One region of the Roseovarius sp. AK1035 genome, then DNA from elsewhere that is predicted to be linked to it. Evidence: riboswitches for the same ligand, from Rfam matches in the RefSeq annotation. Region 1 holds a riboswitch; the other holds the start of a gene.
The links. A riboswitch is a leader RNA that binds a small molecule or an ion and turns the genes downstream of it on or off. The one in region 1 is predicted to bind cobalamin.
Positions count from the first base shown of each region.

Region 2: it holds a riboswitch for cobalamin, as region 1 does, so the genes downstream of both, RAK1035_RS04255 (CbtB domain-containing protein) here and RAK1035_RS18865 (hypothetical protein) in region 1, are expected to answer to the same signal.

Region 1 is NZ_CP030099.1:3,950,697-3,966,262, reverse strand. Features, by position in the region: gene miaA (tRNA (adenosine(37)-N6)-dimethylallyltransferase MiaA) at 1-667, opposite strand, end outside; gene pyrH (UMP kinase) at 809-1,534, shown strand; gene frr (ribosome recycling factor) at 1,583-2,146, shown strand; gene RAK1035_RS18890 (isoprenyl transferase) at 2,164-2,889, shown strand; gene RAK1035_RS18885 (phosphatidate cytidylyltransferase) at 2,886-3,665, shown strand; gene dxr (1-deoxy-D-xylulose-5-phosphate reductoisomerase) at 3,662-4,840, shown strand; gene rseP (RIP metalloprotease RseP) at 4,844-6,193, shown strand; gene RAK1035_RS18870 (OsmC family protein) at 6,212-6,682, shown strand; cobalamin riboswitch at 6,733-6,932, shown strand; gene RAK1035_RS18865 (hypothetical protein) at 7,035-7,304, shown strand; gene RAK1035_RS18860 (DUF1127 domain-containing protein) at 7,590-7,817, opposite strand; gene RAK1035_RS18855 (Mrp/NBP35 family ATP-binding protein) at 8,066-9,121, shown strand; gene RAK1035_RS18850 (peptidoglycan-binding domain-containing protein) at 9,168-9,677, opposite strand; gene RAK1035_RS18845 (exodeoxyribonuclease VII large subunit) at 9,713-10,087, opposite strand; tRNA gene RAK1035_RS18840 (tRNA-Glu) at 10,167-10,241, opposite strand; gene recJ (single-stranded-DNA-specific exonuclease RecJ) at 10,366-12,114, opposite strand; gene glpX (class II fructose-bisphosphatase) at 12,210-13,175, opposite strand; gene RAK1035_RS18825 (homoserine dehydrogenase) at 13,255-14,541, opposite strand; gene RAK1035_RS18820 (hypothetical protein) at 14,638-14,943, opposite strand; gene RAK1035_RS18815 (TetR family transcriptional regulator) at 15,052-15,566, shown strand, end outside.
Region 2 is NZ_CP030099.1:859,647-875,212, reverse strand. Features, by position in the region: gene cobN (cobaltochelatase subunit CobN) at 1-583, opposite strand, end outside; gene RAK1035_RS20355 (hypothetical protein) at 676-837, shown strand; gene RAK1035_RS04280 (GNAT family N-acetyltransferase) at 840-1,289, opposite strand; gene cobW (cobalamin biosynthesis protein CobW) at 1,286-2,368, opposite strand; gene RAK1035_RS04270 (DUF1636 family protein) at 2,440-2,769, shown strand; gene RAK1035_RS04265 (hypothetical protein) at 2,774-3,265, opposite strand; gene RAK1035_RS04260 (CbtA family protein) at 3,321-4,001, opposite strand; gene RAK1035_RS04255 (CbtB domain-containing protein) at 4,005-4,169, opposite strand; cobalamin riboswitch at 4,203-4,428, opposite strand; gene smc (chromosome segregation protein SMC) at 4,640-8,095, shown strand; gene RAK1035_RS04245 (mechanosensitive ion channel domain-containing protein) at 8,288-10,483, shown strand; gene RAK1035_RS20480 (calcium-binding protein) at 10,696-12,762, shown strand; gene RAK1035_RS04235 (matrixin family metalloprotease) at 13,000-14,835, shown strand; gene RAK1035_RS04230 (calcium-binding protein) at 14,979-15,566, shown strand, end outside.

The sequences.
Region 1 (15,566 bases):
CGTCCAGCGCCCCGGCGGCGAGCATGGCGTCAAAGCGGCGGGCGATGCGGGCATTTAACCAATCCTTGTTGGCGGTGATCAAAAGCGGGGTGCAGGCGGTGAGTGGCAGAAGGGGCGGCGGCGTGTCATCCTGCCATGCGGCCAGTCCGTGACCTGTGGCGCGCTGCACCTCCCACGCGCGCTGGACGCGCATGGGGTTGCGGGTGTCGATGCGCGCAAGGGTCGTGGGATCAAGGGCGGCAAGGAGTGTGGATAGCCCTTGTGTGGCCATGAGGTGATCGGCCTCGGCGCGCAAAGCGGGTGGGGTTGGGGGAATCTCGGCCAGACCTTCGGTCAACGCGCTGAAATAGAGGCCGGTGCCGCCGATGATGATCGCGCGTACCGGCGTCTGGAGGATTGCTGCCACCTCGCGCAGCCAATGGCCGGTGGAATAGTCGTCCTGCGCGCCGATATGCCCATACAGGCGGTGGGGAACGGTTGCTGTGTCCTCGGCGCTGGGTCTTGCGCTGAGAATGCGCCAGTTTTCATAGACTTGCAGGGCGTCGGCGTTGACGATGACGCCACCTTGGGTGCGCGCGATATGCATCGCGAGCGCCGATTTGCCGCTGGCGGTGGGGCCAGCGATCAAGACGGGGCGGTCAGGGTGGATCTCAACGGGCAGGCTCATAGGCCCCGGTTAGCGCCAATCGCGCGGTTTGGCGAGGCGGTTTGCCGCCTTTTCCCCGCGAAACGGGGTGATCAGCGATTGCACATGGGCGGCATTTGCGACATTTTGCGCGAGATTGACACGACCGAACGGAGAATGCCGATGACCACCCCGGAGAGAGCCAAATTCACTCGTGTGATGCTCAAGATTTCCGGGGAGGCGCTGATGGGGGATCTGGGCTACGGGTTGCATCCCCCAACGGTTGAGCGGATCGCGCGCGAGGTCAAGATTGTGCATGATCTGGGGGTTGAGATCTGCATGGTGATTGGCGGCGGTAACATTTTTCGCGGCTTGCAAGGCAGCGCTCAGGGGATGGAGCGCACGACGGCGGATTACATGGGCATGCTGGCCACTGTGATGAACGCGCTGGCCATGCAGAGCGCGCTGGAGAAAATGGGCGTGTTTTGCCGGGTGATCAGCGCCATTCGCATGGATGAGGTGGCAGAGCCCTATATCCGTCGCCGTGCCGTGCGGCATCTGGAGAAAAAGCGCGTGTGCATTTTTGCCGCTGGAACCGGTAATCCCTATTTCACCACCGATACGGCGGCAACGCTGCGGGCCAATGAAATGGCCTGTGAGGCGATCTTTAAGGGGACCAAGGTGGATGGGGTCTATGACAAGGACCCGATCAAATATCCGGATGCCAAGCGGTTCGAGCGTGTGACCTATGACGAGGTGCTGGCGCAGCATCTGGGGGTGATGGATGCCTCGGCGATTGCGCTGGCGCGGGACAATAACTTGCCGATTATCGTCTTCTCGCTTGACGAACCGGGCGGGTTCAAGGGCATTCTGGCCGGTGAGGGCACCTATACAACCGTGCACGGTTGAGGCAAAACAAGGCTTAGACGCAAGAGCCGCAAGAAGGACCAAGACAATATGGCGGATGATATCGAAATCGACACAGGTGATCTGGAGCGCCGGATGGAGGGTGCGATTGGCGCGCTCAAAACCGAGTTTGCCTCGTTGCGCACCGGTCGCGCCTCGGCCTCGATGCTGGAGCCGATCATGGTCGATGCCTATGGCCAGAAAACCCCGATCAATCAGGTGGGCACGGTCAACGTGCCCGAACCGCGCATGGTGACGGTCAATGTTTGGGACAAGGGCCTTGTCGGTAAGGTGGAAAAAGCCATTCGCGAGAGTGGTTTGGGCATCAATCCGCAGCTTAACGGCACCATTATCATGCTGCCGATTCCTGAGCTGAACGAACAGCGCCGCAAAGAGCTGACCAAAGTGGCGGCGCAATATGCCGAGCATGCCCGGGTTGCTGTGCGCAATGTGCGCCGCGACGGGATGGATCAGATCAAGAAGGCCAAAGGCGATGGCATGTCGGAGGATGATCAGAAATTCTGGGAATCCGAGGTGCAATCCCTGACCGACCGTTTCATCAAGCATGTCGATGAATTGCTGGAGGGTAAGCAAGCGGAGATCATGCAGGTCTGATGGCAAAAAGCGCGCCCATGGCAGGAAAATCCGCGCCGGCCGAGGGGCCGCGCCATGTGGCGATCATTATGGATGGCAACGGGCGTTGGGCGCAAAAGCGTGGGCGGCCGCGTCTCTTTGGTCATCATGCTGGTGCACGCCGGGTGCGTGAGATCGTGCAATCCTGCCCCGGTTTGGGCGTCAAGTATCTGACGATCTTTGCCTTTTCCACTGAGAACTGGAAACGGACCCAGACCGAGGTGGCGGGGCTGATGAGCCTCTTTCGTCGCTACATCATGAAGGAAATGCAGGAATTCGTGCGCGAGAATGTGCAGGTGCGTTTCATCGGCGACCGGCCCCGGCTGGATGCCAAGCTGCGCGGGCTGATGGATGAGGCCGAGGCGATGACCGCGCATTGCACGGGCACCAACCTGACCATTGCGCTGAATTACGGGGGGCGCGATGAGGTGTCGCGCGCCACCAAGCGGTTGGCGATTGATGTGGCCGAAGGGCGGTTGCGCCCCGAGGATGTCGACGAGGAAACCTTGCCCCGCTACTTGGATACCTGCGTGCTGCCTGATCCTGATCTGGTGATCCGGACCAGCGGCGAGGCGCGGATTTCCAATTTCCTGCTGTGGCAATCGGCCTATGCGGAATATGAATTCATCGACACGCTTTGGCCAGATTTCACGCCGGATGTGTTCGCCCGGTTGCTGGCGCAATATGGCGCGCGGGATCGCCGCTTTGGGGCTGTGCCTGCATGAGCGGGGCGGCGCGCTGGGCGGACCTGTGGCCGCGCCTTGTGTCGGGTATCTTGCTGATCGTTGTGGGCGCAATTGAAATCTGGTTGGGCGGTCTGCCCTTTGCCGCGCTGGTCTGTGTGCTGGCGGGCGCGATGATCTGGGAAGCGGCGCGCATGTTCGCGGCCCCTGACGCGCTGCGCTCGGGCGGGCTGGCGGCTGTGGCGGTGGCACTGGCGCTTTGGTTGCCGGGGATCATGGTGTTGCCGATCCTTTTGGCTGCGGTCGTGGTTGCCGCAAGTTCGGTCGAGCGCGAACGCGGGCCGTTCTTTGCGCTTGCGATTTGGGCCTTGTTGGGGTGCTACGCCATGGGCACGCTGCGCGCCGAGGCGGGGCTGATCTGGGTGTTATGGCTGGTGGCGGTGGTGGTGATCTCTGACGTTGCGGGCTATTTTGCCGGGCGCATGCTGGGCGGGCCCAAGTTCTGGCCGCGCATCAGCCCCAAGAAAACATGGTCAGGCACGATTGCGGGCTGGTTTGGTGCGGCGCTGATCGGGGCGATATTCGCCGCGCCGACCGGGGCGGGGCTTGCGCTGGTGCCGCTGTCGGTGCTGGTGGGGTTTGCCGGGCAGATGGGCGATATTGCAGAAAGTGCGGTCAAGCGGTTGCGCGGGATCAAGGACAGTTCCAACCTTATTCCCGGTCACGGCGGCGTGCTGGACCGGTTTGATGCGATGCTGGGCGCGGCGTTGGTCGTGGTGATCATGTGGGCGCTGGGCCTCTTGCCGGGGGTGGCATGAAACGAATTTCCATTTTAGGGGCAACCGGCTCTGTCGGGCAGAACACGATTGACCTGATCCGGCGCGCGCCGGGGGCTTATCAGGTGGTGGCGCTGACGGGGGGGCATCACATCGACAAGCTGGCGCGCGATGCCATAGACCTCGGGGCCGAGGTGGCGGTGACGGCGCATGACGATCTGCTGGTGTCGCTGCGCGAGGCGCTCAAGGGGAGCAAGGTTGAGGCGGCGGCGGGCAAGGCGGCGTTGAATGAGGCGGCCAGCCGACCGGCGCAATGGGTGATGTCGGCGATCGTTGGGGCCGCAGGGCTGGCGCCCGGTTTGGCGGCGCTGGAGCAGGGCGCGACGCTGGCCTTGGCCAACAAGGAATCGCTGGTGACGGCGGGGGCGCTGATGATGCGCACCGCGCGTGCCAACCGTGCCAATATTCTGCCCGTGGATAGCGAACATTCCGCGATATTTCAGGCGCTTGTGGGTGAGGATGCGGCCGCTGTCAGCCGGGTGATCATCACCGCTTCGGGCGGGGCCTTTCGCGATTGGCCGCTGGAGCGGCTGGCGGGGGCCACCGTGGCTGAGGCGTCGAGCCATCCCAATTGGGCCATGGGGCAGAGGATCACCATTGATTCCGCCTCGATGTTCAACAAGGCGATGGAGATGATCGAGGCGCGCGAATTTTTTGGCTTTGCCCCCGATCAGATTGAGGTGCTCATTCATCCGCAATCGCTGGTGCATGCGTTGGTGGGGTTCTGCGATGGTGCGCTTATGGCGCATGTCGGGCCGCCGGATATGCGCCATGCCATTGGCTATGCACTGAACTGGCCGCAGCGGCAGGCGCTGCCGGTGGAGGCGCTGGATTTGGCGGCGATTGGCATGCTGGAATTTCGCCCGCCAGACCCCGAGCGCTATCCCGCGCTGCGGCTGGCGCGCGAGGTGATGCAGGCGCGGGGCCTTTCGGGGGCGGTGTTCAATGCGGCCAAGGAGCGGGCGCTGGATCACTTTATCGCGGGGCGGATCAGCTTTACCGATATGAACATCGTGGTTGAGGAGGTTTTGACCGCCTTGCAGGATGCGCCAGAGGCGCGGAATTCCGAGATGACCCTTGATGTGGTGGCGCATATGGACCATCTGGCTAGGAAGCAGGCCGATCTGGTCGTCTCTCAGCGAAGAACCCAAGGATAAAGCGTGGAAATTCTGACCTCTCTGCCGCAATTCGGCAATCTATTCCTGACCCTGTTGGCCTTTGTTGTGGCGTTGTCCGTGATCGTGGCGGTGCATGAATATGGCCATTACATCGTTGGGCGCTGGTCAGGGATCAAGGCCGAAGTCTTCTCTTTGGGGTTTGGCCCGGTGCTGTTTTCGCGGATGGATCGGCATGGGACGCGCTGGCAGATCGCGGCTTTGCCCTTTGGCGGGTTCGTCAAGTTTCTGGGTGATGCCGATGCGGCGAGCGGCAAGGACGGCGCGGCGATGGCGGCGCTGCCGCCTGAACGGCTGCGCCAGACGATGCATGGTGCCCCGCTTTGGGCGCGCACGGCGACCGTGGCGGCGGGGCCGGTGTTCAATTTCATTCTGTCGATCATCATTTTCAGCGCTGTGATGATGACCGGGGGCAAGACCGCCGACCCGCTGACCGTGGGCGCATTGAAGCCGCTGCCGGTTGAGGGGATCACGCTGGAGCCGGGCGACCGGGTGCTGAGCGTCGAGGGTATGCCCCTGCCTGATGTTGCGGCGGGCGAGGTCTATGATGATATGATCGACGCGCTGCCGCGCGAGGCGCTGTTGCGCTACACGGTTGAGCGCGCGGGACGCGAGATCGAGGCGATGGGCCCGCAGCTTATGCCGCCGTTGATCAGCGGGCTGGCACCGCAATCGGCGGCCTTTGCCGCGGATTTGGAAGCGGGTGATGTGATTACGGCGATCAATGGCACACCGATTGTGGCCTTTGAAGAGCTGAAGGTGGTGGTCGAGGGGTCCAACGGGGCACCGCTGGCGCTGACGGTGTGGCGCGAAGGCGACGAAAGCCACGAGGTCACGATTACCCCGCGCCGGGTGGACGAACCGCAGCCTGAGGGCGGGTTTCGCACCGAATGGCGAATCGGGATCGCGGGCGGCATGGCGTTTGAGCCTGCGACCGAGCGGCTTGGGCTGATTGAAGCGGTGGGGGATGCGGTCGGCCAGACCGGCGACATCATCCAAAGTTCGCTGTCGGGCCTTTATCACATGATCACCGGGGCGATCAGCAGTTGCAACATGTCCGGGCCGATTGGGATCGCGCAGGTTTCGGGGGCGATGGCCAGCCAAGGCGCGGAAAGTTTCATCTGGTTCATTGCGGTGCTGTCAACGGCGGTTGGTCTGCTTAATCTCTTTCCGGTGCCGGTTCTGGATGGCGGGCATCTGGTGTTTTACGCCTATGAGGCCGTTTCGGGCCGCCCGCCGAGCGAGCGGGCGTTGCGGGTGCTGATGACTGTTGGTCTGACGCTCATCTTGTCGCTGATGCTGTTCGCCCTCTTCAACGATATTTTCTGCCCCTAAGGCGCGGGAGGGGTCAAGGTGACGGAGCATGATTATACTGCCCGCGTCGTCTGGACCGGCAACCGGGGCGATGGGACGCGGCACTACAAGGGCTATGACCGGACCTGGAATGTCGAGACGCCGGGCAAGCCCGTGATCCACTGCTCGAACGACCCGCTGCTTGGCGGAAATCCCGGTCTGCATAATCCCGAGGATATGCTGATTGCCGCGCTCAGCGCCTGTCACATGCTGTGGTTTTTGCATCTGGCGAGCGATGCGGGCATTGCCGTGCAAGCCTATGAGGATGATCCGCTGGCGGTGGGTGAGACGGATAGCACCGGGGCCAGCCGGTTTCTGCGCGCCACCCTGCGGCCCCGGATTGCGGTGCCGGCGGGAACCGATCTTGGGCGGGTTGATGCGTTGCATGGGCAGGTGCATGCGTTCTGCTTTATTGCGCGGTCGGTGAATTTTCCTGTGAGCTACGCGGCGCGGTATCGCGTTCTGGCGTGAGCGGCGCGGGCGGCGTCGGTTTCAGACTTGCAGATCGGGGGCCTGCGCGGCTAGGCTGATCCTGTCAGGGTGCCGCCCTTTGGGGCGGAGAATTGGGAAGCCGGTGTAACTCCGGCGCTGCCCCCGCAACGGTAAGGGAGGGCATTTCGGCGATAGGCCACTGGGCAATTTGTCCGGGAAGGTGCCGAGATGCGAGGGCCATTTGGCCTGCCGCCCAAGCCCGGAAACCAGCCTTGGCGGATCGTCGAATCGCGGGGTGCGGTGCGGGCGTGCGCGCCTCATCTCTGTCGTGCCATGGCCCCTGCTGCTCTCGCCCCATCCGACCCGGGGTGCGGTCGGGGAGAAGAGCAGAGTGAGTTTCCTAAGAATCATGAATGGGCTGGAGCGTGATCCGGCCATCGGACGTCAGGCCGAGCAAGTGGCGCGGATCGGGTTTTTGACCTGGGCGTGTTCGGTTGAAGGGCCTGTCACGGCGCAAGTGGCGCGGGCGGCGTTGGACTGCCCCGAAGCGGTGGCGGCGGAAAGCGACGCGGCGCGGGCCTTTGTCGGAATCTTGCAAGAGGCGAGCCGGGCGTATCTGGCAGGCACGATGCGGCGCGGGCGCGCGCGCGTGCAGCACTAAGGCTTGCCGTGCGGCTACCGGAGGGGTGAGCCGCGCGGGGCGGTTCGTGCGACTAGTGAAAAGTTTGCCCTGTCTTGCATTCGCGCAATAAAAAACGGCGGCACCAGGGAGGAGGAGGGGTGCCGCCGTTTCCTATACGTCCGGCCCAGGGAGGAGGAGAGGGCCATTCGCAAAACGAAGGGACTTGTTCAGTCCCGATTTGACGGCCCCGAGCATCAGGGAGGAGGAAAGATGCCCGTGACCGTAACAGATACCCCAGGGAGGAGGAGGGGGGTATCTGATCCTTTAGTACGACCGGTGGCCGTAAACTGTTTCATGCGCAACGCGGCGGATTTCGCTACGGTGCAGGCCCAGATCGGCGAGGTCATGCGCGCTAAGTTGCGACAGCTCATTGACCGTGCGGCGATAGGTGCGATAATTCACAAAGCGCTGCATTGCAGCATAGACAGCCGCGCTCAGGTCTTCGCCGAGGACGGCGGTGGCGGAGCGGCTGGTGTTAAGCGTCGTCGGCATTTTCGGGTCCTTGCGGATTTGATTGTATTAAGGTTCGGCGGGGTTCGTTTCGCCATTTGTTGAGAGTAAGATACGCCTTTGCTGCGCGTGCACAATACCCCTGATAAGCAATGCTGCTATGCAGCAAATGCATAAGCTAAAAGTGACCTAAGGTTAAGCAAATGCGGCATTTTTTAGGCGTTATGTGAAGACTTGCTGCTGTCGCCGTGATGGTGGCTGAGGACCAACCCAGGACCAAAGGACCGAAGATGAACGATTTTCGCAGCGAACTTGAAGCGCGGTTGCGGCATTTGGAATTGCCGGATGGCGGTGATCTCATCTCCCGAGACATGGTGCGGGCGCTGACCGAAGAGGCCGGTGAGGTGCGCTTTGTCATCGAGGCCCCAAGCCCCGAGATGGCGCGGATGATGGAACCCTTGCGCGCCGCCGCCGAGCGCGCGGCCCTGAGCCTGCCGGGGGTTGTCCGCGCCCGCGTCGTGCTGACGGCGCAGGCGGCCCCGCCTGTGCTCAAGCTGGGGCAGCATCCCAAGGGCGGCAATGCCTCTATCAGGCCCGAGGGCATTGGCGCGTTGCTGGCGGTGGCCAGCGGCAAGGGTGGCGTGGGCAAATCAACCGTGGCGGCCAATCTGGCGGTAGCGCTGGCGCGACAGGGGCGGCGCGTGGGCCTTCTTGATGCCGATATTCATGGGCCAAGTCAGCCCCGCATGATGGGGCTGAGCGCGCGCCCCGCAAGCCCTGATGGCACGCGGATTACGCCGCTTGAGGCGCATGGCGTCAAGGTGATGTCGATCGGGCTGATGCTCGATCCGGCCAAGGCGGTGATCTGGCGGGGGCCGATGTTGATGGGGGCCTTGCAGCAGATGTTGGCGCAGGTTGATTGGGGCGATCTGGATGCGCTGATCGTCGATCTGCCGCCGGGCACGGGCGATGTGCAACTGACACTCAGCCAACGCGCGCGCCCTGATGGGGCGATCATCGTCTCGACACCACAGGATGTGGCGCTCCTTGATGCGCGCAAGGCGATGGATATGTTCCGCACGCTCGAGGTGCCGATATTGGGCATGATCGAGAATATGTCGTTCTTTACCTGCCCTGACTGCGGGCATGAGGCGCATGTCTTTGGTCATGGCGGGGTGAAGCACGAGGCGGAGGGGCTTGGCCTGCCGCTCTTGGCGGCTTTGCCGATTGATCTTGAGACGCGGCTTGCGGGGGATGCGGGATGCCCGGTGGCTGCGGGCGACAGCCCGGCGGCGCGGGCCTATGCCGAGCTTGCGCTCCGTCTGATCCGGGAGGGGCATGGGTGAGGGTCAATGCCGCAAGCGTGACCCCAATGCCAAAGGCGGAGCAGGATCAGTCGCTGATTGGCGTGGCCACCAACCCAAGGCGGCGGGCGCTATCCAGCGAGAGCGTATCGCTCTCAAGGCCCAATGGCGCTTGATAGCGGGCGATGGCGGCGCGGGTGCGGGCGTCAAACCGCGCGGTGATCTGCCCGGTGTAGAGGCCGCGCGCCGCAAGGGCGCGTTGCACCGAGGCAATGAACTCGGGCGTCAAGAGATCGGCGCAGGGGGTTTCATACCAAGTGGTGACGCGTTCGCGCAGAATCGCCTGACGGGTCACGGTCGCATAGGCGGCGGGGCGCAGGGTCTGGCCGGATGCATCGGTTTCCGCCGGGGTAAGCTGCACCTGTTCGGTGACAGTTTCGATCACGGCGGGGGTGTCTTTTTTGCCCCAGCAGGTGCCCGTGGGCGCGCCCGGCGGCGCTTCGGCCCCTACGTTGGAGCGCTCTGGCCCAGAGGGCACGGGCTGACACGCGGCGAGGGCGAGGGCCAGCGCAAGGCAGAACAGGCGGGGCAGCAGCATGGGCGGGCGTCTCGCGGGCGATGATCGAGACGAGCCTAGCCTGTTTGATCCGGCGGGGAAAGCGGGGTTTCGGGATCGGCCAGAAGGTCAAGCAGCGCCGAGATATCCTCGATCTCTTCTGCGACGAGATGGGTCACGCCGGATTGCCGCTCGACGCGCCCGGTCACACGCAGCATGCGCCCGGCGATCACCGCGCGGCGAAATCGGTCAAACACCTTGCGCCAGATCACGACATTGATGGTGCCGGTCTCATCCTCGAGCGTGACAAAGACCACGCCGCGCGCGGTGCCGGGGCGCTGACGCACCAGAACCAGCCCCGCAACCGTGACGCGCCGCCCCGGTGCCACCTCGGGGAGGGCGGCGGCAATGAGGGCAGAAGGGGGGCGGGGAATGGGGCGCGACGGGGGCATAAGGTCTTTCGGGTGGGCATATCTCTTACAAGAGCGCACTGCGATCACGCATCACGACTTTAACAATTATCAGGAAAAGTGGCAGCCCGTAGGGGAGTCGAACCCCTCTTTTCAGGTTGAAAACCTGACGTCCTAACCGATAGACGAACGGGCCATGCCTTGGCGTGTCGCGTAACTAGGCAAAAGCGGCGGGGGGTGCAAGAGGGATTTTGCAAAAACTTTGCGCCCCATTCAGAAATTTATCCGCCGAGGGCCGGAACGGTCAGGCCTCGCGCGCCTCAGGCTGGGGCGGCGTCTTCCAGGCGCAGTTGCACGGTTTGCCGACCGCCCCAACTGTTGAGATCGAGCCGCCCGGCGAGGTGGAATCGCGCGCCGCCATGGTTCAGGAGCGCAGGCCCCAACGGGCCGTCAAGCGCCCCAAATGCGATGGCGTCAAGGCTTGCCCCCATGCCATCCCCGAAGCGCAACTTGAGATGTGCGCCGCTCAGCGCCTTGGCAAAGGTGATCTGGCAGTCGGGAAAGACATAACGGGGGCCGGGCGCACCTGCGCCAAAGGGGCCTGCGGCCTCGATCTGTTCGACAAGCTCGACCGCTGCGGCACCGGGCATCAAGAGACCGTCAAGCCGCAGATCGGCGGCACCGCCCACGCCTGCGCCCTGTTTGGCAAGCAACTCTGAAAGGCGCGCCATGGCCGCCTCTAGCCGCTCACGCGCGACGGTGAGACCCGCCGCCATCTTGTGCCCGCCGCCTTTGATCAAGAGGCCCTCGCTGGCCAGCCGCTGAATGGCGGCCCCCAGATCAACGCCCGAGACCGAGCGCCCCGAGCCTTTGCCCTCGTCGCCGTCCAGCCCGATCACGATGGCGGGGCGGTTGGCGCGTTCCTTGAGGCGGCTGGCGACGATGCCCACGACACCGGGATGCCAACCCTCGCCTGCGGCCCAGACAAGGGGCGCATCCAGGCCTCGCGCCTCGGCTTGGGCGAGGGCGGCATCGCGCACCTGCGCCTCGACCTCGCGGCGTTCGGTGTTGAGCTGGTCAAGACGTTCGGCCATGGCGCGCGCCTCGGCGGGATTGTCACAGGCCAGAAGGCGCGCGCCCAAGTCCGCCTTGCCGATCCGCCCGCCTGCGTTGACGCGCGGCCCGAGCAGAAAGCCTAGGTGATAGGCGTTGGGGGCGGTGTCCATCCGCGCCACATCTGCCAGCGCCACCAGACCGGGACGCGCGCGCGTAGCCATAACGCGCAGCCCTTGGCGCACAAAGGCGCGGTTGACGCCAATCAGAGGCGCTACATCGGCCACGGTGGCCAGCGCCACCAGATCGAGCATCGCCATCAGGTCTGGCCCCTGAGCGCCGCTGTCGCGCAATTGCCGCCCGGCCTCGACCAGCATCAGGAACACGACACCGGCGGCGCAGAGATGCGCCAGATCACCGCTCTCGTCCTGACGGTTGGGATTGACCACGGCATGGGCGGGCGGCAGGGTTTCCCCGCCCAAGTGGTGATCGAGCACCACCACATCCGCGCCTGTCGCTGCGGCAATCGCCTCATGGCTGAGGGTGCCGCAATCGACGCAGACAATAAGATCGTGGCGCGCGGCCAGATCGGACATGGCGGGCACGTTTGGCCCATATCCCTCATCTATCCGGTCGGGGATATAGAGCGTGGGGCTGGGCGCGCGCATCTGGCGCAGCCAGTCGATCAGCAGCGCGGCAGAGGTGCCACCATCGACATCGTAATCGGCGAAGATGGCGATGCGTTCCCCGCCACGCAGCGCCTTGAGAAACCGCGCGGCGGCCTGTTCCATGTCGCGCAACGCGCGCGGGTCGGGCAGAAGATCCCGCAGGGTCGGGGTGAGATAGGCCTCGGCTGCGTCCTCTGGCACGCCAAGGCGCGCCAATGTCTGACACAGGGGGCGGGGCAGGGCGGTGGCCTGTGCCATGGCCTCGGCCAGTCGGTCGGCCTCGACGCCCGGACCGACCCATCGGCGACTTGTCAACGAGCTCTCAACTCCGAGAAAGGCCGATTGCATGCGCGCCTCCTCTTCCTCATCTGGCCCAAAATACCTCGGGGGAGTCCCGGACTTGGTCCGGGACGGGGGCAGCGCCCCCTTCCCCTGTGCCGCGCTTAGTCCCGCTTGCTGCGATAGGTCATGCGCCGCACGGATCCCGTGCGCGAGCGCATCAGCAGGGTTTCCGTTTCGACATAGCCGGGGCGGCGTTTGACGCCTGACAGGATCGAGCCGTCGGTGACGCCGGTGGCGGCAAATATCACGTCTGATGTCACCATCTCGTCGCGCGAATAGATGCGGTCGAAATCGGTGATCCCGGCCTTGGCGGCGCGGGCGCGTTCATCTTCGTTGCGGAACACAAGGCGTCCCCACATCTGCCCGCCCATGCATTTGAGCGCAGAGGCCGCGAGCACGCCCTCGGGTGCGCCGCCGGTGCCCATATACATATCAATGCCGGTGCGGTCAGCCTCGGCGCAATGGATCACGCCTGCGACATCGCCATCGGGGATCAGAAACACGGCAGCGCCGGTGCTGCGCAATTCGTCGATCATTTCCTGATGGCGGGGCCGTTCCAGCACGCAAACAGTGATTTCGGAGGGGCGGCAGCCACGCGCGGCGGCCAGCGCCTCGACGCGCTCCCGCGGGCTCATGGCGAGGGAGACGACATTCTCAGGATATCCCGGCCCGATGGCCAGCTTGTCCATATAGGTGTCGGGCGCATGCAGAAGCGTGCCGCGCGGGGCCATGGCGATGACGGTCAGGGCATTGGGCATGGCCTTGGCGGTCAGGGTGGTGCCTTCGAGCGGATCAAGGGCGATATCGACGCCGGGGCCGTCGCCGGTGCCCACTTCTTCGCCGATGAAAAGCATCGGGGCCTCGTCGCGCTCGCCCTCGCCGATGACCACGACACCCTTGATGGCAAGGATGTTGAGCTGTTCGCGCATGGCGTTCACGGCGGCCTGATCGGCGGCCTTTTCATCGCCGCGTCCGATCAGGTCGGCGCAGGCGAGGGCGGCCTGTTCGGCCACGCGCGCGAGGCCGAGCGAAAGCATGCGATCGTTGAAAGCGGTATCGGAGGTCATGGGATGGTCCTTGTAAATCAGGTCAAATCAGCATTAGCGCCGCGCGCTCTGGCGCACAAGTCTGGCGGGCGGGGCTATGTCAGACGGTTTCGATGCGCAGTGCGACCGGCTCTCCGTGGAGAACATCAAGACGGCTGATGCCGGTCAGGGCCGTGTCGAGCGCGTCGCGCGTCGTCTTGTGGGTGACGATCAGCACGGGCGCTGTGGTGGCATCGTGGCGATACTGGCGCATCCGGTCGATGGAAATACCGGCCTCGCCCAGAAGGGTCGCAACCTTGGCCAAGGCACCCGGTTTGTCGATCAGCGACATGCGCATGTAATAGGGGGCGGGGGTGGCGCTGGTCGCGGTCTGGCACTGCGCAAGGCTGGCGGCGGGTTGGCCAAAGGTGGGCAAGCGGGCGCCGCGCGCGATGTCCATCACATCGCCCATCACCGCGCTCGCCGTAGGGCCCATGCCCGCACCGGGACCGCGCAGCACGATCTGTTCGACATTGTCGCCTTCCAGCACAACCATATTGGTGCCGCCTTCAAGCTGCCCAAGCGGGCTGGTATCGGGCACAAGGCAGGGCGACATGCGCTGTTCAAGGCCGCGCCCTGTCATCTGGGCCACGCCCAGCAGTTTGATACGATAGCCCATATCGGCGGCGTGGCGGATATCCTCGATGGTGATTTTCTCGATCCCCTCCAGCGTGACACCGTCGAAATTCACCTGACAGCCAAAGGCGATGGACGCGAGCAGCGCCAGCTTGTGACCGGCGTCGATGCCGCCCACGTCGAGTGTCGGGTCGGCCTCGAGATAGCCCAGTTTGGCGGCCTCGTCGAAGACTTGGGCATAGGGCAGGCCTGCCGATTGCATGCGGGTCAGGATATAGTTGCAGGTGCCGTTCATCACGCCCATGACGCGGGTGATGTCATTGCCTGCCAGACCTTCGGTCAGCGCCTTGATGACAGGGATGCCACCGGCGACAGCCGCCTCGAACCGGATCACGCGGCCTGCTGCCTCTGCGGCCACTGCCAGTGCCTGACCGTGGAGGGCGAGCATGGCCTTGTTGGCGGTCACGATATCCTTGCCTGCAGCAATCGCCGCCTCGGTTGCGGCCTTGGCCGGACCGTCAGAGCCGCCCATCAGTTCGACAAACACATCCACATCGGCACGTTTGGCCAAAGCGACGGGATCGTCTTCCCATGCGTAATCGCTAAGGGTGACGCCACGATCCTTGTCCCTTGTGCGGGCTGAGACAGCGGTGATCACCACCGGGCGGCCTGCGCGGGCGGCCAAAAGATTGGCCTTTTGCCGGATGATCCGCACGACACCCGTGCCAACCGTGCCCAATCCGGCGATGCCAAGGCGCAGGGGTGTGTTCATGGGGTTCTCCGATTGTCACTGTTCAGGGATTTTGCCGCGATGTAGCGGGTTCGGTGGTCCCTTGCAACGCGGCTTGCAGGGGATGGACGTTGGTTTTCACTCGCGCACGCCGGTTTGCAGGCGCTCTTGCGTGCCGGGATCGACCACGCCCCCCTTGAGCCGCGCCGCACGGGCGCGCAACCCGGCGCTGCGCTGATCGAGATTGTCGGCGGTGTCGGGCGTGATCTGAGGTGTGGTTGCCTTGGCGCGGATGTTTTCGGCCGGGATCAGATCGGGATAGGCCGCATCCCGTGTACGTTTATCTACAGAGCGGTCGAGCGGCAGGATATCGCTGCATCCCGTCACGAGGCCGGTGATCAGGATCAAAAGGGGCAAGCGCAGAGCCATGAGGGCCGGTGTCATCGGGGCCGGTGTCCTTTGTGCCGGAGGGTGTGCTTGTCTTGCCATTCTTTGGGGGCAAAGGGCAAGCCGGGCTTTGATTTGAACGCGTGTTCAGTTAAACCCGATGTCATGGCACGAACCCAAGGCTCTCATTCCGATATTACAGGCCCGCGTGTGCGCGAGGCGGCGTTGCGGCTTTTTGCGCGGCATGGCTATGCGGCGGTCTCGATGCGGCAGATCGCAGCGGCGGTGGGGGTGCAGGCGGGCGCGCTCTATAATTACACGCCCGACAAGCAGACGCTGCTGTTTGATCTGATGCGCGGGCATATGGAAGAGTTGTTGGCCGCTTGGGATCGGGCGGAGCCTCAGGGCGATGCGATGGCGGCGCTGGAGGCGTTCACGCGGTTTCACATTCGTTTCAACACCAGCCGGGCGGATGCGGTCTTTGTGTCCTATATGGAATTGCGCAACCTTGAGCCTGCGAATTTTGCGGTGATCGAGGGGCTGCGGCGGGATTATGAGACGCGGCTTGAAGCGGTGTTGCGGCATGGTGCGGAGGCGGGCACGATGGTTGTTGCCGAGCCACGGATCGCCAGCATGGCGTTGATTGCGATGCTGACCGGGGTCAACACCTGGTATCGCGC
Region 2 (15,566 bases), 960 kb from region 1:
CCCAAGCCTCTTGCGCGGCACTTAGGCCTGCGACACCCGCACCCGGCCAATAGACGCCCGCGCGCAGCAGCGGGCTGGCGGTGGCAGGGGGTTCGCCGCCCTCCAGCATGGTCTGCGCATAGCGCAGGAAATTCCCGGCATTTTCCGGCCCACCTTCCACAAGATAGGACCAAAGCGCATCGTAATCCGCATCCGACACCGTGGACAGGCCGCGCAATTCTGCGTCTGGCTTGTCATCGCCGGGCAAGAGCGCCAATGGCACGCCGGCCTCATGCAGACGCGCGGCATATTGTTCGGCCCCGTATTTCCAATAGCCCACACCGCCCAGAACCCGCGCGATCACCAGCCGCGATTTCGTGGCGCAGTGATCGAGATGCAAGTCGACGGACATCGGGTGCTGCAAATGGCTGAGATTGGCCAGCCGAAGACTGGGTGGGTCTGCCATTTCGCCGCGTGCCTCGCTCAGTGCCGCAAGCTCGGTATCGGCGGCCGAGACAAAGACCACATCGGCGGGGGTTTGGCCCAGATCGACGGGCTCTTTGCCATCCTCGATGGCCCCGGGGGTGGCGGCGAGAAGATGCATCAGACGGTTCCAGCTTGAACGGGGCGGTAATTTGCGGCAATAGCGGCGTTAGAGCGGCCCCATCTGGGGGGCCGGGCCGAAAGGGCAACGACATGGATTACAACGCATTGGGCGCCTCCAAGAAAGGCGGCAAGATTCCCCGCCACAAGGAGCATAACGCACCGGGTACGGACAAGAACCCGTTTGGCAAGCGCCCCTCCAAGGAAGAGCTGATCGCGCGCCTCAAGGCGAAGGCCGAGAAGTCGTCGAAATAGGCTCATAGCCGCTTTTCCATGAAAATGGACGAGGGCGCGTTGGGATAATCGCCGAACGGGCCCCTTGGCATGAAACCGTGCCGGGCATAGAGCTTGTGGGCTGCGGTTAGCAAATTGCCGGTTTCCAGTCGCAGGCAGGGCAGGGCGTGGGTGCGCGCCTCGTCCTCGATCTGGCGCAACAGGGCGTCTGCTACGCCCTGTCCACGCGCTGTCTCAGCCACGAACATGGATTTCACCTCGCCATAGCCATCGCGCAATGCAAGCGCGCCGGTGCCAAGGATTGTGGTGCCGATGCGCGCAGCAAAAAAGCGGATATCGGGCGCGCAGAGCGCGTCGATATCGAGAAAGAAGTTATCCTCGGGCGGAAACAGCGATTCCATCAGGGCATGGCTTGCGCGCAAGAGCGCGCTGGCCTCTGGATGCCTTGGGTCTACCGCCTCGACGATGATCATGCCAAGAGCGCGGAGGTGATCGCCGCCCGGTCCATCCCGGCCTGACCGATCACGACCAGCCGCGTTTGGCGCGGACCGGACCCAAAGGGTTGGTCGAAATAGCTGTCGACACGCGGCCCAACCGCCTGAATCGTCAGACGCATCGGCTTGCCCGCCACGGCGGCAAAGCCCTTGAGCCTCAGGATATCATGCGCGCGGATCACCTCTGTGATCTGACGGGCAAAGCTGGCCGGATCGGTGATCTCGGGCCGCGTCACCACAAAGCTCTCAAAGGCGTCATGGCCATGGTCATGATGGTGATCATGGTCATCATCGTCGTCGTGATGATCATCATCGTCGTCATGGTCATGGTGATGATGGTGCAGTTCATGCCGCGCCTCCATATCCGCCTCGGCGCCGATACCCTGTCCAAGCAGCACCTCGACCGGCAGCGCGCCCATCGTCGCGGTCACGACCTGCACACCATCACGCGAGTCTGCGCGCAGCCGCGTTGTAAGCGCGATGCGCTCCTCCTCGGTCAGCAGATCGGATTTGTTGATCACGATCATATCGGCACAGGCCATCTGATCCTCGAAGAGTTCCGATAGTGGCGTTTCGTGGTCAAGGTTTTCATCAAGCTTGCGCTGGGCATCGACCGCCGCCACATCATGCGCAAAGCGTCCTTCGGTGACGGCCTTGCCATCGACCACTGTCACCACGCCATCAACCGTCACCCGCGTGGAAATCTCGGGCCAGTTAAAGGCCCGCACCAGCGGCTGCGGCAGCGCAAGACCAGAGGTTTCGATTACGATGTGATCGGGCGCGCGGTCGCGGTCCAAAAGTTTTTGCAGCGTGGGAATGAAATCCTCTGCCACGGTGCAGCAGATGCAACCGTTTGACAATTCCATCACATCCTCGTCTGAACAGGTCTCGATCCCGCAGCCCTTGAGGATGTCGCCATCAACGCCCAGATCGCCAAATTCGTTGATGATGAGCGCAATGCGCTTGCCGCCCGCATTCTCGAGCATATGCCGGATCAACGTAGTCTTGCCGGCCCCGAGAAATCCTGTGACGACGGTGGCGGGAATCTTGGCTTTCATGTCTTGGCTCCTTCAGGGGCTTGCATCGGGCGGGGCGGCTGGCCTAAGCCCGGTGGAAAAGGGGATCGGGCATGATGCACCGGATTGTGGTCTGTTCTACGTGCGAGGGCACGGATGGCAAGGGCTTTGCGGCCCGGTTGCGCGCGGCTTTCAGCGAACGGGGTATGGAGTTCACGGTGCAGGACCATGACTGCATGTCCAATTGCGCCCGTCCGCTCAGCGTGGCCTTTTCCGCGCCGGGCAAGGCCACGTATCTGTTTGGCGATATAGACCCCGCAGGCGATCTTGAGGATACGCTGGCCTTTGCCGCGCTATATGCCGAGTGCGCCGATGGCTGGATCGAGGATGCACGCCCTGCCGGACGGCTCCGGCATTGCCTGATCGGGCGCGTGCCGGGCTGAGGGATCATTCGATCACCACCGCAATCGTGGCCTCTATGGGTACGCCGCCCACGGCCAGTTGCGTATGGTCATTGGCATTCAAAGTCACGCGTAGCTCATGGCTGCCGACAGGCAACGCATCCAGCTGCATCCATGGACCATAGGCACGCGCGATCTTGATCCCGTTGAGATAAAGATGCGCATGTCCATGCCCCGGCATATGCGGGCCATTCACCCCCTCGGGATCAAAGGTAAAGTTCTCTACCCCGATATGCAGGTTGCGGCTCTGCGCTCCATCAGCGTGCAACGTCAGGTCCAGCATCGGGGCAGGCGTGCCCGCTTCGGTCAGTGTGGCATGAGCGCTGCCGCCATGATCATGCGCGCTGTGGTCGTGCACTGCCGCACCGTGATCGTGGTCATGCCCCTCAAGCTGCGCGCCCGATGTAGCGGCAATCAAAAACCCCAGACCTGTTCCGAAAAAAAGGCCGATGCCGAGAAAGGCAAATGGTTTTGCCATAATATCGCTCTCCTTGCGGATGGCCCCGGCACCGTGATGCCGGGGTGATGTCATGTCAGGCGGTGGCGCTTTCACGTTGCCAGAAATACCCGGCAAGCGCGCCAAGACAGACCCAAGCCGCCATCCCGACGCCAAGCGCACGCGCAGCAAAGAGCGCGGCCAGTTCCGGTGGCACCGGCCCGGTAAAGCTTTCGGGTTCAGGCGCGCCGATCAGATGCGGTGCCGCCAGCAGCGCGATCGCAACCGCCAGCATCACAGGCCCTTTGCCAAAGGCCATCAAGCCAAGCCCCACCGCCGTGGCAATCACTGTGCCCCACCACCAGATTTGTCGTGCGGTGATGTCGGTATAGGCCACGCCCGGCACTTCCGGCGGCAGCGACACAGCGGGTGCGAAATGCAGCGCGACAAATCCCGCCAAACCCCACATCACACCGCGACGCGCGTCGATGCGCACGCCATATTCCGCCGCCATCCCCATGCAGGCCACCAGAACCAGCCCGTAGCCCACGTAGATCAGCGCCGCAAACAGGATGCTTAGCCCGTCGCGCATCACGTCAAACCCCGGCAATTCGGGCGTGGCGCTGATCGCCTCTGCCCCGAAATGCACAAGAGTGCCCCCTTCATACAGCTCGGCGTGCAAAAGCACGGGCTGAATGAACACCATCTGCAACAGGGCGGCTATCAGCCCTGCACAGAAACCAGCGAACAACGCGCTGGTCGCAATTTTTGAGAACATAGGTTAGTGGCAGGGAAAGCCGGTTGCGTGGCGCACATCGTGCGCTGCGTCATGCAGTGCCGAGGCTTGCACATGGCCTGCGACGGTCACGATGCCCAAGCCCAGAAAGAGCGCGGCAACGAACGGCAGGACGGTAGATTTTGCAGCAGTTTGAACCAATGTGGTCATGGCGATATCTCCTTTGCGCCTCTCACCCGAGGCGGGATTGACGAACGCAGGGCTGGTCTCCTGGCTCGCGGGTCGTCGCCTGTCTGCCGCCTTCCCAAGGTCATAGGCACCTCAGTGGCATCTGGCAGGGGCTCGCCGCTTACAGTCGCGGGGGCGGCTGACGCATAGGCGCCCTAATTGGGTCCACCGGCACGTCATTCCCATTTCATCCCCGAGGCGCTTTGCGCCCAAACGAGGAACCTTGCACGTCCGGTATGCAGGCTGTTCTGCGACCCGTCAAGGAGGATTGCGACCGCTTTTTGGCAATCCGCGGCATTCTTTCTGCGGCGCTTGGCGGCGGTTCGCCCAATATCATGTGGATAAATGCTGTGACCGCCCCATATCATGTGGTTGGTCGTTGACAGGCCCGCCCCTCAGACATCACAATTCTACGACAACGGAATCACCGGACACGAAGGGCGCGCGCGCAGGTGCAGTTCTCGAAACTCAGATTGACCGGCTTCAAAAGCTTTGTCGACCCGACCGATCTGATCATCGCGCGTGGTCTTACCGGTGTTGTTGGTCCCAATGGCTGTGGCAAATCCAACCTGCTTGAGGCGCTGCGCTGGGTGATGGGTGAAAACCGTCCCACTGCGATGCGCGGCGACGGTATGGAGGATGTGATCTTTGCCGGGGCCGCAACCCGGTCTGCCCGCAACTTTGCCGAGGTGGTGATTCACCTCGACAATTCCGACCGTCTGGCGCCCGCCGGGTTCAACGAGGCCGATCAGCTTGAGATCACCCGCCGTATTACCCGCGATGTGGGCTCTGCCTATAAGGTGAATGGCAAGGACGTGCGCGCCCGCGACGTGCAGATGCTCTTTGCCGATGCCTCAACCGGCGCGCATTCGCCCGCTTTGGTGCGTCAGGGGCAAATCTCGGAGCTGATCAACGCCAAGCCGAAATCGCGGCGGCGGATCCTGGAAGAGGCCGCTGGCATTTCCGGCCTCTATCAGCGCCGCCATGAGGCCGAATTGAAGCTGCGCGGGGCCGAGGCCAATTTGACCCGTGTCGATGACGTGGTCGAGCAACTGGCAAACCAACTGGCGCAATTGGCACGACAGGCCAAGCAGGCGGCACGCTATCGCCAAATTGGTGAAGAACTGCGCTTGGCTGAGGGTCTGTTGCTCTATCGCCGCTGGAAAGAGGCCGATTTGGCCCGTGCTCGTGCCGAGGATGACTTGCGCGAGCGCACCACAGTCGCCGCCCGCGCAGAGTTGGCTGCACGCGAGGCGGCCAAGGAGCGCGCCCGCGCCGAAGATGCCCTGCCCAAGCTACGCGAAGAAGAGGCCATCGCGGCGGCAATCCTGCAACGCCTGAGCGTGCAGCGTGACACCCTGACCGAACAAGAGGCGTCCGCCCGCGACCGCATTGCCACGCTGCGCAGCCGGATCGAGCAACTCGCCCGCGACATGGAGCGCGAGGCGGGGTTGAACCGCGACGCAGGCGAAACCATCGCGCGTCTGGAATGGGAGGCCGGCGAACTTGCCAAAGGGGCCGAGGGCCACGATGCCCGGCTTGAAGCGGCCCAAACCGAGGCGCGCGAGGCTGCGCAAATCCTGCAACAGCGGGAAAATGATCTCAGCCAGATGACCGAGGATATGGCGCGCCTTGCCGCCCGCCACCAATCTGCACAACGCCTTCTAGAGGATAGCCGCAAGACCTTGATCAAGAGCGAGGCCGAGGCCGAACGTGCCCGCGCCGCACAAGCCGATTTGCGCGCGGCCCTAACGCGCGCCGAGGCCGACCACACCGCCGCCCAAGAGGCCGAGGCCGAGGCGGTCGCCCGCGCAGAGGCGGCGGAATCCGCCCTGTTCGCCGCTGACGAGGCGCGCGCCGAGGCTCAGGCTCAAGAGGCCGAGGCGCGTGCCGCGCGCTCTGAGGCCGAGGGCGAATTGGGGGCCTTGCGCGCCGAGGTCACGGCCTTGGCCAAGCTGGTGCAGCGCGACACGGCCGAGGGCGGGCAGGTGATGGACCGCCTTCAGGTGCAACAGGGCTTTGAGAAGGCGCTGGGCGCTGCCCTTGCCGATGATCTGCGCGCCCCCGAAGTCGAGGCCGATGGCCCCTCTGGCTGGACCGTGTTGCCTGCTTATCACACGCCGCAACCCCTGCCCGAGGGGGTGACCGCGCTCAGCCGCCATGTCTCGGTTCCCGAGGTGCTGGCCCGGCGCATGTCGCAGATCGGGTTGATCGATCCCGAGGATGCAGCCCGTCTGCAACCCCTTTTGAAACCCGGTCAGCGTCTGGTCAGCACCGAGGGGGATCTATGGCGCTGGGACGGATTTCGCGCATGGGCCGAGGATGCCCCCTCTGCCGCCGCCCTGCGTCTGCAACAGCTCAACCGGCTTGAGGAACTCAAGCAACAGCTTGAACACACCACAGCGCGCGCAGAGGGGGCCGTGCGCGGCCACGAGGCGCTGCGCGAGGCGCTGATCCGTCGCACCGAAGAGGACCGCGCCGCCCGTGAGGCCCGCCGCTCTGCCGATGCCGCCGTCAACGAGACCAATCGCGCCCTCAGCCGCGCTGAGGCGGATCGCAACCTTGCCGGATCGCGGCTGGAATCATTGGGTCTCGCGGTCACCCGCCATGACGAAGAGGCGATGACCGCCCGTCAGAGCCTGTCTGAGGCGGAAAAGGGTCTGGCGGGACTTGGCGATCTGGATGCCACCCGCGCCGATCTCGAAGATATCAAGATGGCCGTCGAGGCCGCGCGCATGACCATGATGACCAAACGGTCAGGGGCCGACGAACTGCGCCGCGAGGGCGAGCGCCGGACGCGCCGCAGTCAGGAAATCACCAAGGAAGTCAGCGGCTGGCGGCACCGGCTCGACACTGCCGAGCGTCGGATCGCGGAACTGGCAGAGCGCAAGGAAGAGTCCGAAGAGGCCCTCGCTGATGCCAGTGCTGCACCCGAACTTCTTGCTGCCAAGCGCGCCGAACTGGGCGAGGAAATCACCCGCAGCGAGGCCCGTCGCGCCGCCGCCGCCGATGCGCTCTCGACTGCTGAAGGGGCCGCGCGCCAAGCCGCGCTGGACGAGCGCGACTCCGAACGCCTGGCCTCAGAGGCTCGTGAAATGCGTGCTCGGGCCGAGGCCCGGCTGGATGCCGCGCGCGAGACCCGAGACTACGCCGCCGAGCGGATCAACGAGACGCTGGAGCAAACCCCCGAGGCCCTCTTGCAGAGCCTCGCGGTCGATCCCGACACCATGCCCGCCTCTGATGCAATCGAGGCTGATGTGAACCGCCTTAAACGACAGCGCGACGCACTGGGGGCCGTGAACCTGCGCGCCGAAGAAGACGCCAAAGAGGTCGAGGCCGAGCATGACAGTCTGATCAAGGAAAAGACCGATCTTGAAGAGGCGATCAAGACCCTGCGCAGTGGTATTGCCAGCCTCAACCGCGAAGGGCGCGAGCGGCTTTTGACCGCGTTCGAGACGGTCAATTCCAACTTTAGCCTGCTCTTTCGTCACCTTTTTGGCGGTGGCGAAGCCAGTCTTGTGCTGGTCGAGAGCGAAGACCCATTGGAGGCGGGGCTTGAAATCATGTGCCAACCGCCGGGCAAGAAGCTCTCGACACTCAGCCTCTTGTCGGGCGGAGAACAGACCCTGACCGCGCTGGCGCTGATCTTTGCCGTGTTTCTCGCCAATCCCGCGCCAATCTGTGTGCTGGATGAGGTGGACGCGCCCCTTGACGATGCCAATGTCACCCGCTTCTGTGATCTCTTGGACGAGATGTGCCGCCGCACTGAAACCCGCTTTCTCATCATCACCCATCACGCCGTGACCATGAGCCGGATGGATCGGCTTTTTGGCGTTACCATGGCCGAACAAGGCGTAAGCCAACTGGTTTCGGTCGATCTCAAGAAGGCGGAAGCAATGGTCGCCTGAGCGAGGTAAGACGGCGGATGCATGCGCGCCTTTGCGTGGCGTCATCCAACCCCGGGCTTGACCCCAGGGGATATTCCAATAGGTTTTACGCCCCTGACGCCGAATGGCGCGGCGCGCTTTTCACATCCCTGCGCGCCATCACGGGCGCGTCCATGTGCCCAAAATTCAAACGGGACATGGAGAGCCTTTGTCATGCTACGATTTTTTGTGCAGTTTCTTGCCGCCCTTTTTTTGACCATCACCACCGCCACAGCTCAAACCCCACAAGAGCCTGCGGTTGATCCCGATACCGCGCGTTCCAGCGTCGATGTGCTGATCGAGGTGATCGAGGATGAGGCCGCGCGCGCGGAACTGGTCGAGCGGCTGCGCTCCGCCGGTCTGCCTGAGGCGGTCGAGGCGGTGGTTCCCGCCGCTCCACCGCCCTCGGACGTGTCCTTTGGCCGTCGGGTGGCCGAGATCACGCAAGCCGCCGCCGAAGATGTTGCTGATTGGGTTACGCATGTCGCCCGCCAGATCACCCGCGCGCCCAATGTGCTTGACGGCCTCAGCGGTGGAGAGGTCGCCGTGCTGCTTACGGCTTTGGCGGATCTTGCTGTGGTGATCGTGGGCACTGTTGTGGCCTTTCTGGTTTTGCGCGGGCTTGGCAAAACGCTCTACGCCCGCATGAGCGCCTCTGCCCGCGATGGCGGCCTCGCGCGGACCGTCTTGCTCTTTCTCGCCTCTGCCATCACGGATGGGGTGATCGTGCTTATCGCTTGGGCGGCGGGCTATGCGCTGGCAATCCTTGCCTTGGGCGAGTTTGGCCAGATTGGTATTCGCCAAACCCTCTATCTCAACGCCTTTCTGCTGGTGGAAATGGCCAAAGTCGCGGTCAGGCTGGTGCTTTCGCCTTCGGCGACTGCGCTGCGCCCGCTGCCGATCAGTGATCGCGCGTCGGCCTATCTGTGCTCTCGCATCAACCTCATTGTCGGGATTGTGGGATATGGGCAATTGCTGGTCGTGCCGATCATCAACGGCAATGTGTCCTTTGCCGCCGGTCGGGCGGTTTCGACGCTGATTGCCGTGGCGGTTCTGGCGCTGGCGATTGGGCTGGTGCTGCGCAACCGGCGGGCGGTGTCCGACTGGCTTTTGGGCGCGCAAGTGGACAGTGCAACGCCGCCCAAGGGCGCATTGGCCTATCTGGCGCGTCACTGGCACTGGCCCGCGTTGACCTATCTTTTGGCGATGTTCGTGGTCGTGCTTGTGCGGCCCGGCAATGCGGTCTTTCAGACCTTTCTGGCCTCTGGTCAGGTGCTTGTTGTTGGGCTTGTCGGATTTTCTGTTGCGACATTTCTCAGCCGCATGATGGTGCGCGGTGTGGCGCTGCCGCCGGGCATTTCGGCACGGGTGCCGCTTTTGCAGGGGCGGCTCAATGCCTTTGTGCCCAAGACACTTTTCGTCCTGCGCGCGGTGATCTTTGTTCTGGTCGTGCTTTTGGCCCTGAACGCGATTGGCCTTATTGACCTGCGCGGCTGGATGGTCAGCCAGTTTGGCCTCCGCCTTACCGGTATGATCCTGTCGGTGTCGCTGGTGCTGCTGGTGGCCTTTGGTCTCTGGCTGGCCTTGACCTCTTGGGTCGATTACCGGCTGAACCCTGAGTTTGGCAAAGTGGCCACCGCGCGGGAACAGACGCTTCTGACGCTCTTGCGCAATGCCGCCACGATTGCGCTTGTCGTCGTGACGCTGATGTTCGTTCTGGCCGAAATCGGCCTTGATATCGCGCCGCTTCTGGCCTCTGCCGGGGTTCTGGGTCTTGCCATCGGTTTCGGTGCGCAAAAGATGGTGCAGGACATCATCACCGGTATTTTTATTCAGTTCGAGAACGCGATGAATGTCGGCGATGTGGTGACAGTGGGCGGTGTCACCGGCACCGTCGAGCGGCTGACGATCCGTTCGGTCAGCCTGCGTGATGTGCAGGGCGTCTATCATATCATTCCGTTTTCTTCGGTCGATATGGTGTCAAACTATGTGCGCGATTACGGCTATTTCGTCTGCGACATGGGCGTGGCCTATCGCGAGAATGTGGATGAGGTGAAGCAAGCGATGCTCGATGCCTTCGCCGAACTGATGGGGGATCCCGATCAGGCAGATGGCATTCTGGATGAATTGGAATGGTTCGGCGTCAACAGCTTTGGCGACAATGCCGTGATGCTGCGCGCCCGGATCAAATGCGTGCCGGGTCGGCAATGGAGCATTGGACGCGCCTATAATGGCGTGTTGAAAAAGGTGTTCGACGCTCGCAACATCGAAATCCCCTTTCCGCATCAGACGATCTATTTCGGCGAAAGCAAGACAGGCCGCACACAAAGTCTGAGGGTCGATATGGATGCAGAGCGCGCCAAGGCGTGATCCGCTTGCCATGGATCACACGCCGATCACGAAAGCGTGTTAATCCCTGTTGACTTATCGCGCAGACCAGAGAAATTCCAACCAGGACACGCGGCGGGATCCCGCCGCGTGACGTAATGCAGACCTGTGGCATTGTTGAAAACAATGTTGAAACCTGTGGTCGCGGCGGCTTTTTCGCAGCGACTTCTTTGATTGAATAAATTGGAGCGAAAATGAATTCCACCGAAGTCCTGCGCCTGTCTAACGGAAACTTCTTCAGCTTTGAGACCGTTTTCGCTGCGCCCTCACCGGGTGCCGCGTTTGAGCAGGTTCTCACTGTGACGCTTCATGGGGTTGACGGTTCTCAGATCGGCGATCCGCTGCGTCTGCGTGTCGGCGAGTTGCCCGAAGCTGAGGTGGGGCTCTATCGCAACAGCGTCGAGTTCTCGATTGCCCAGCCGGATGGCGGTGCGGTGATTTATCTTAATGAGACGACTGACGGTATATTCGATTTTGAAGCCAACACTTTTTTGGTCTCCAGCACATTCAGCGACTTTATTGTCAGGCTTGATGCACAGGGTGTGATTTCCAGTGTCGCGCCGCTGTCGGAAAGCTTGGCACTACGCGGCTTTTTTCGTGATCCGGGCACGGTCATTTCCTTATCAGATGGCTCGGGCCTTATCGTCCACAATGTCTTGGCGAAAGTCTCGGCGGATGGCACCGTGGGCGATGTCTTCTTTCAGATCGATCCTGCAGAGATGACCGCTGGCACGATCATCAACACCGGGGCCGTAGCCTTGCCCGATGGTGGCTTTTTCGCCATTGGCTACACCGATCCGTCGGCCCGTGCCAGCACCGGCAATTTCCTATATGGCAGCTTTGTTGACGCGGACCTTGCCGCCGTCGGCGATCCCATCGTTCTTCTGGATGATACTTTCTTTCCCGAGGCGATTTTTGGCGAGTTGGATGACTACGCCATTCTGCGGCTGCCCAATGGCCGTATCGCGATTGCCGTCAACACCTACGATTCCGCCGATGCGCTCAGCCGTGTCAGTGAGATGACGCTACTGATCCTCAACCCGGATGGCACGGTGAACACGCCCGCCTTCAGGGCCAACGGCGGCGGTGAACGCGCGGCGCGTCAATTTGAGCCGGAATTGTTCCTGTTGTCCGATGGCGGATTTGCCTTGGCGTATCAGACAGGCAATGAATTTGTGAGCAGCATTGATTTGCATGTGCGCCGCTTCAGCGCAAATGGTGTGTTTCAAGAAGAGATCGTGGTGGTGGACGGCGGCATTGTGGGTGGCTTTGATCCCGATATCGTGGAACTGCATGTCAATCCCAATGGCGATATTCTGTTCTTTGGTGTCTTCGGCGATGCGGCCTTGCTCGGTCAACTGGCAGTCGGCACCGTTGTAGAGCCGGAACCCACCGATGTGATCACCGGCACCGATGGCGATGACACGCTCGCGGGCACGGATGGCGGCGATCAGATCGCCGCAGGGGCAGGCAATGACAGTATCGACGGTGGGGCGGGAAATGACTCGATCTCGTCCTCCGATGGCAACGATCAGGCCATTGGCGGTGCTGGCAACGACAATATCGGCGGGGGCCAGGGCGATGACACCATCGACGGCGGGGCCGGTGACGACATCATCGGCGGTGGCTTTGGCGCCGATAGCATCATGGGCGGCGCGGGCAATGACGTTGTTGCAGGCGGGGCGGACAATGACACCCTGTCCGGCGGCGACGGCAATGACAGCATGTCGGGCAGCTTCGGCAATGACAGCATTGATGGCGGTGAGGGCGCGGATGATATCGGTGGCGGCACCGGGCGCGATACGATTGACGCAGGCGCAGGGGATGATCGCGTGGGCGGTGGCGAAGGCGATGACAGTATCCTTGGCGGTGACGGCGATGACTTCCTCGCTGGTGGCGGGCGTAACGATCTGATCGACGGCGGCGCAGGCAGTGACACGATCAACGCGGGCGCTGGAAATGACACGATCACTGGCGGTGCGGATGCTGATCTGTTTGTCTTTTCGTCCTTCTTCGATGGCGAGGCCGATATCATCACCGATTTCGAGGATGGTTCAGACAGTTTCCTGATCCGCCGCTTCGATCCCGATACCGGCGTTGAGAATATCAACAATGGCGGCAATGGTCTGGCGGGCTTTGTTGCCGCGATGAACATCGTCGATGTGGCGGGCGGCGCGCAGATGACCGTGGGCGGCAATACGATCCTCGTTGAGGGGGTCACCGCTGCGCAACTCACAGTGGATGATTTCACGTTCCTCTAACACGAAAAGGCATGGCTCGCCCAGAACAGGGCGGGCCATTGCATTTTGGGACAAACCCCGTCCCGCCTATTCTGATACATGCTGTCGCAGCCCTGCGCAGCTGGCGCTTTTGGCTTCTCTGAGCATCTCATTTTACACTAATCTTTAGTCTCGAAAGGATATCTTTTCGCGAGATGCCTCTGGCGTGTATCTTGCGCCTTTGAACACAACCGAGACTAGGAATCGGAGAACAATGCCATGCCGGAGCTGAGCGGCACAAAATGGGGCTCGCACCTGCTGGGCACGGCAGGTGGCGTCGTGACATGGAGCATCGCGCCCAGTGGTCAGGATATCTATTGGTTCACTGACGAAGATCCCGGCACCAGTTTTTCCGTTGATCCTGCCTCTGTCTACACCTTCGATGTCGAGGCCGCGCTGCGTCTCGCCTTTGCTGAATGGTCGCGCTATGGCGATATCGAATTTTTGCAGGTCCAAGATCCCGGTGGTGCCGCCGGAGGTCAGATAGACCCCGATATTCGTATCTTCTTTGCTCCGATTCCCGGCAATACATTGGGGTTCGCGTTCTTTCCCTCGCCCCTAGAGGTGCCCATCGCCGGAGACATCCTTCTCGATGTGGATGCATCGCTGAATTTCGATGTGCCGCTCTTCGAGGGGTTGGCAATCCACGAAATCGGCCATTCGCTCGGGCTTGAGCATATCGAAACCGTCGCTGCGATCATGAACCCGATCCTGACTCAGCCTGATATTCTCGCCGATGACATCTCCGGTATCCGCCAAATCTATGGGGCGCAGGATGGTGCGGCGGTGGTCTATACCATGCCGACGGGGCTTCGGGATCTGACCTTGCTGCACAATCCCGAAGATTTGACCGTTCTGGGAAACAACTTTGGAAACCGCATTACCGGAACCGATGCGGATGAGACCCTGAATGGGCTGGTGGGCAATGACACCCTTGATGGTGGCGCGGGCGACGACCTGCTGATTGGCGGTGTCGGAAACGACTGGGCCGAGTTCAGCACAATCGCCCGCTCTGCGGCTGCGTTTAGTGTCGTTGAGAACGGGCTACAGGTGGTCTCGTCTCTTGGCACTGACACGCTGATTGACATCGAATGGATCCAATTTCTGGACGAGTCGATCCGCGTGGCCGAGGTGATCACAGCGATCAGCGGTCCGATTGGGCTTCAACTGATTGGCAGCGGTCTCTCGGACAGCCTGATGGGCACTGATGACAATGACACCCTCAGTGGGGGTGCTGGCGATGATGTGCTCGCAGGCGGTCTGGGGAATGACTCGCTTGACGGGGGCGATGGCAATGATCGGATTTCTGCCTCCGATGGCAATGACATCGTGTTTGGCGGCCTTGGCAACGACAGTATCGGCGGCGGCCTTGGCAATGACACTATCGATGGCGGGGCCGGTGATGACATCATCGGCGGTGGCTTTGGTGCGGATAGCATCACGGGCGGCGCTGGCAATGACGTGATCGCGGGCGGGGCGGACAATGACACCCTGTCTGGCGGCGATGGCAATGACAGCGTGTCGGGCAGCTTTGGCAACGATCTGATTTTTGGCAACGGGGGCGCGGATGACATCGGCGGCGGAACCGGGCGGGATACGATTGACGCAGGTGCAGGGGATGATCGCGTGGGCGGCGGCGAAGGCGATGACAGTATCTCGGGCGGTGACGGCAACGACTTCCTCGCTGGCGGTGGGCGTAACGATACCATCGACGGTGGCGCAGGCAGTGACACGATCAACGCGGGCGCTGGAAATGACACGATCACCGGTGGCGTGGATGCTGATCTGTTTGTCTTTTCGTCCTTCTTCGATGGCGAGGCGGATGTCATCACCGATTTCGAAGACGGCATCGACAGCTTCCTGATCCGCCGCTTTGATCCCGATACCGGCGTTGAAAACATCAACAACGGCGGCAATGGTCTGGCGGGCTTTGTTGCTGCGATGAATATCGTTGACACCGCCTTGGGCGCGCAAATGACGGTGGGCGGTAACACCATCCTCGTCGAAGGCATCTCCGCCGCGCAACTCACAGTGGATGATTTCACCTTTATCTGAGTGATGACTCGACTTTGGGCATCACCGATTTCCCTTTAACTTTCGGTAAATGCCGCAAGGCTGCCATGATTTGTTAAGCGCATGGCAGCCTTGCTTTGCCACCTTGGGTCTTGCGTGGGGACGCGGGAAACGGGTGGATATACATGGCAGTCAGGCTGACGCATGTCGGGACGAATCGTGCGGCAAATTTCGAGGTCGCGCGTGCGGTGGTGGCAATCACGCCCCTGCCGGACGGGGGGTTTATACTGGCCGACTTCGCCGCCGGTCAAAGCCGCGTGGTGCGCGCCACCGCCGCCGGTCCACTGCTTGAAGCGCCGTGGTTTCACGAGGCAACGCCACGCATCGCCGTGACGGTCGGCGATATGCAAGGCGCGCTGCCACCGCTGCTCTTGTCCGATCTGCGCGCGGCTTGGGATGCCGGATTGCGCAGCGCTGTGCCGGGGTTTCTGGGCCAAGGCGGGGTGCAGCCGCAGGCCGCAACCCTGCTTGCTGCGCGGCTTGCGGGGCGCGATGTTGTGATTGCTGCCGCCGCTGATGGTCAGGGTTTGTCCGTCCTGTCGCTTGGTCCGGATCAAAGCATCGCGGCGGTGACGACCATGATGGACAGCGACAGCCACTATCTGCGCGCCATTTCCGATATCGCGGTCATCGAGCGGCCCGGTGAAGTGCTTGTCTTTGCCGCCTCTGCGCAAGAGAGTGGCATAACGGCCCTGCGCCTCTTGGAAGAAGGC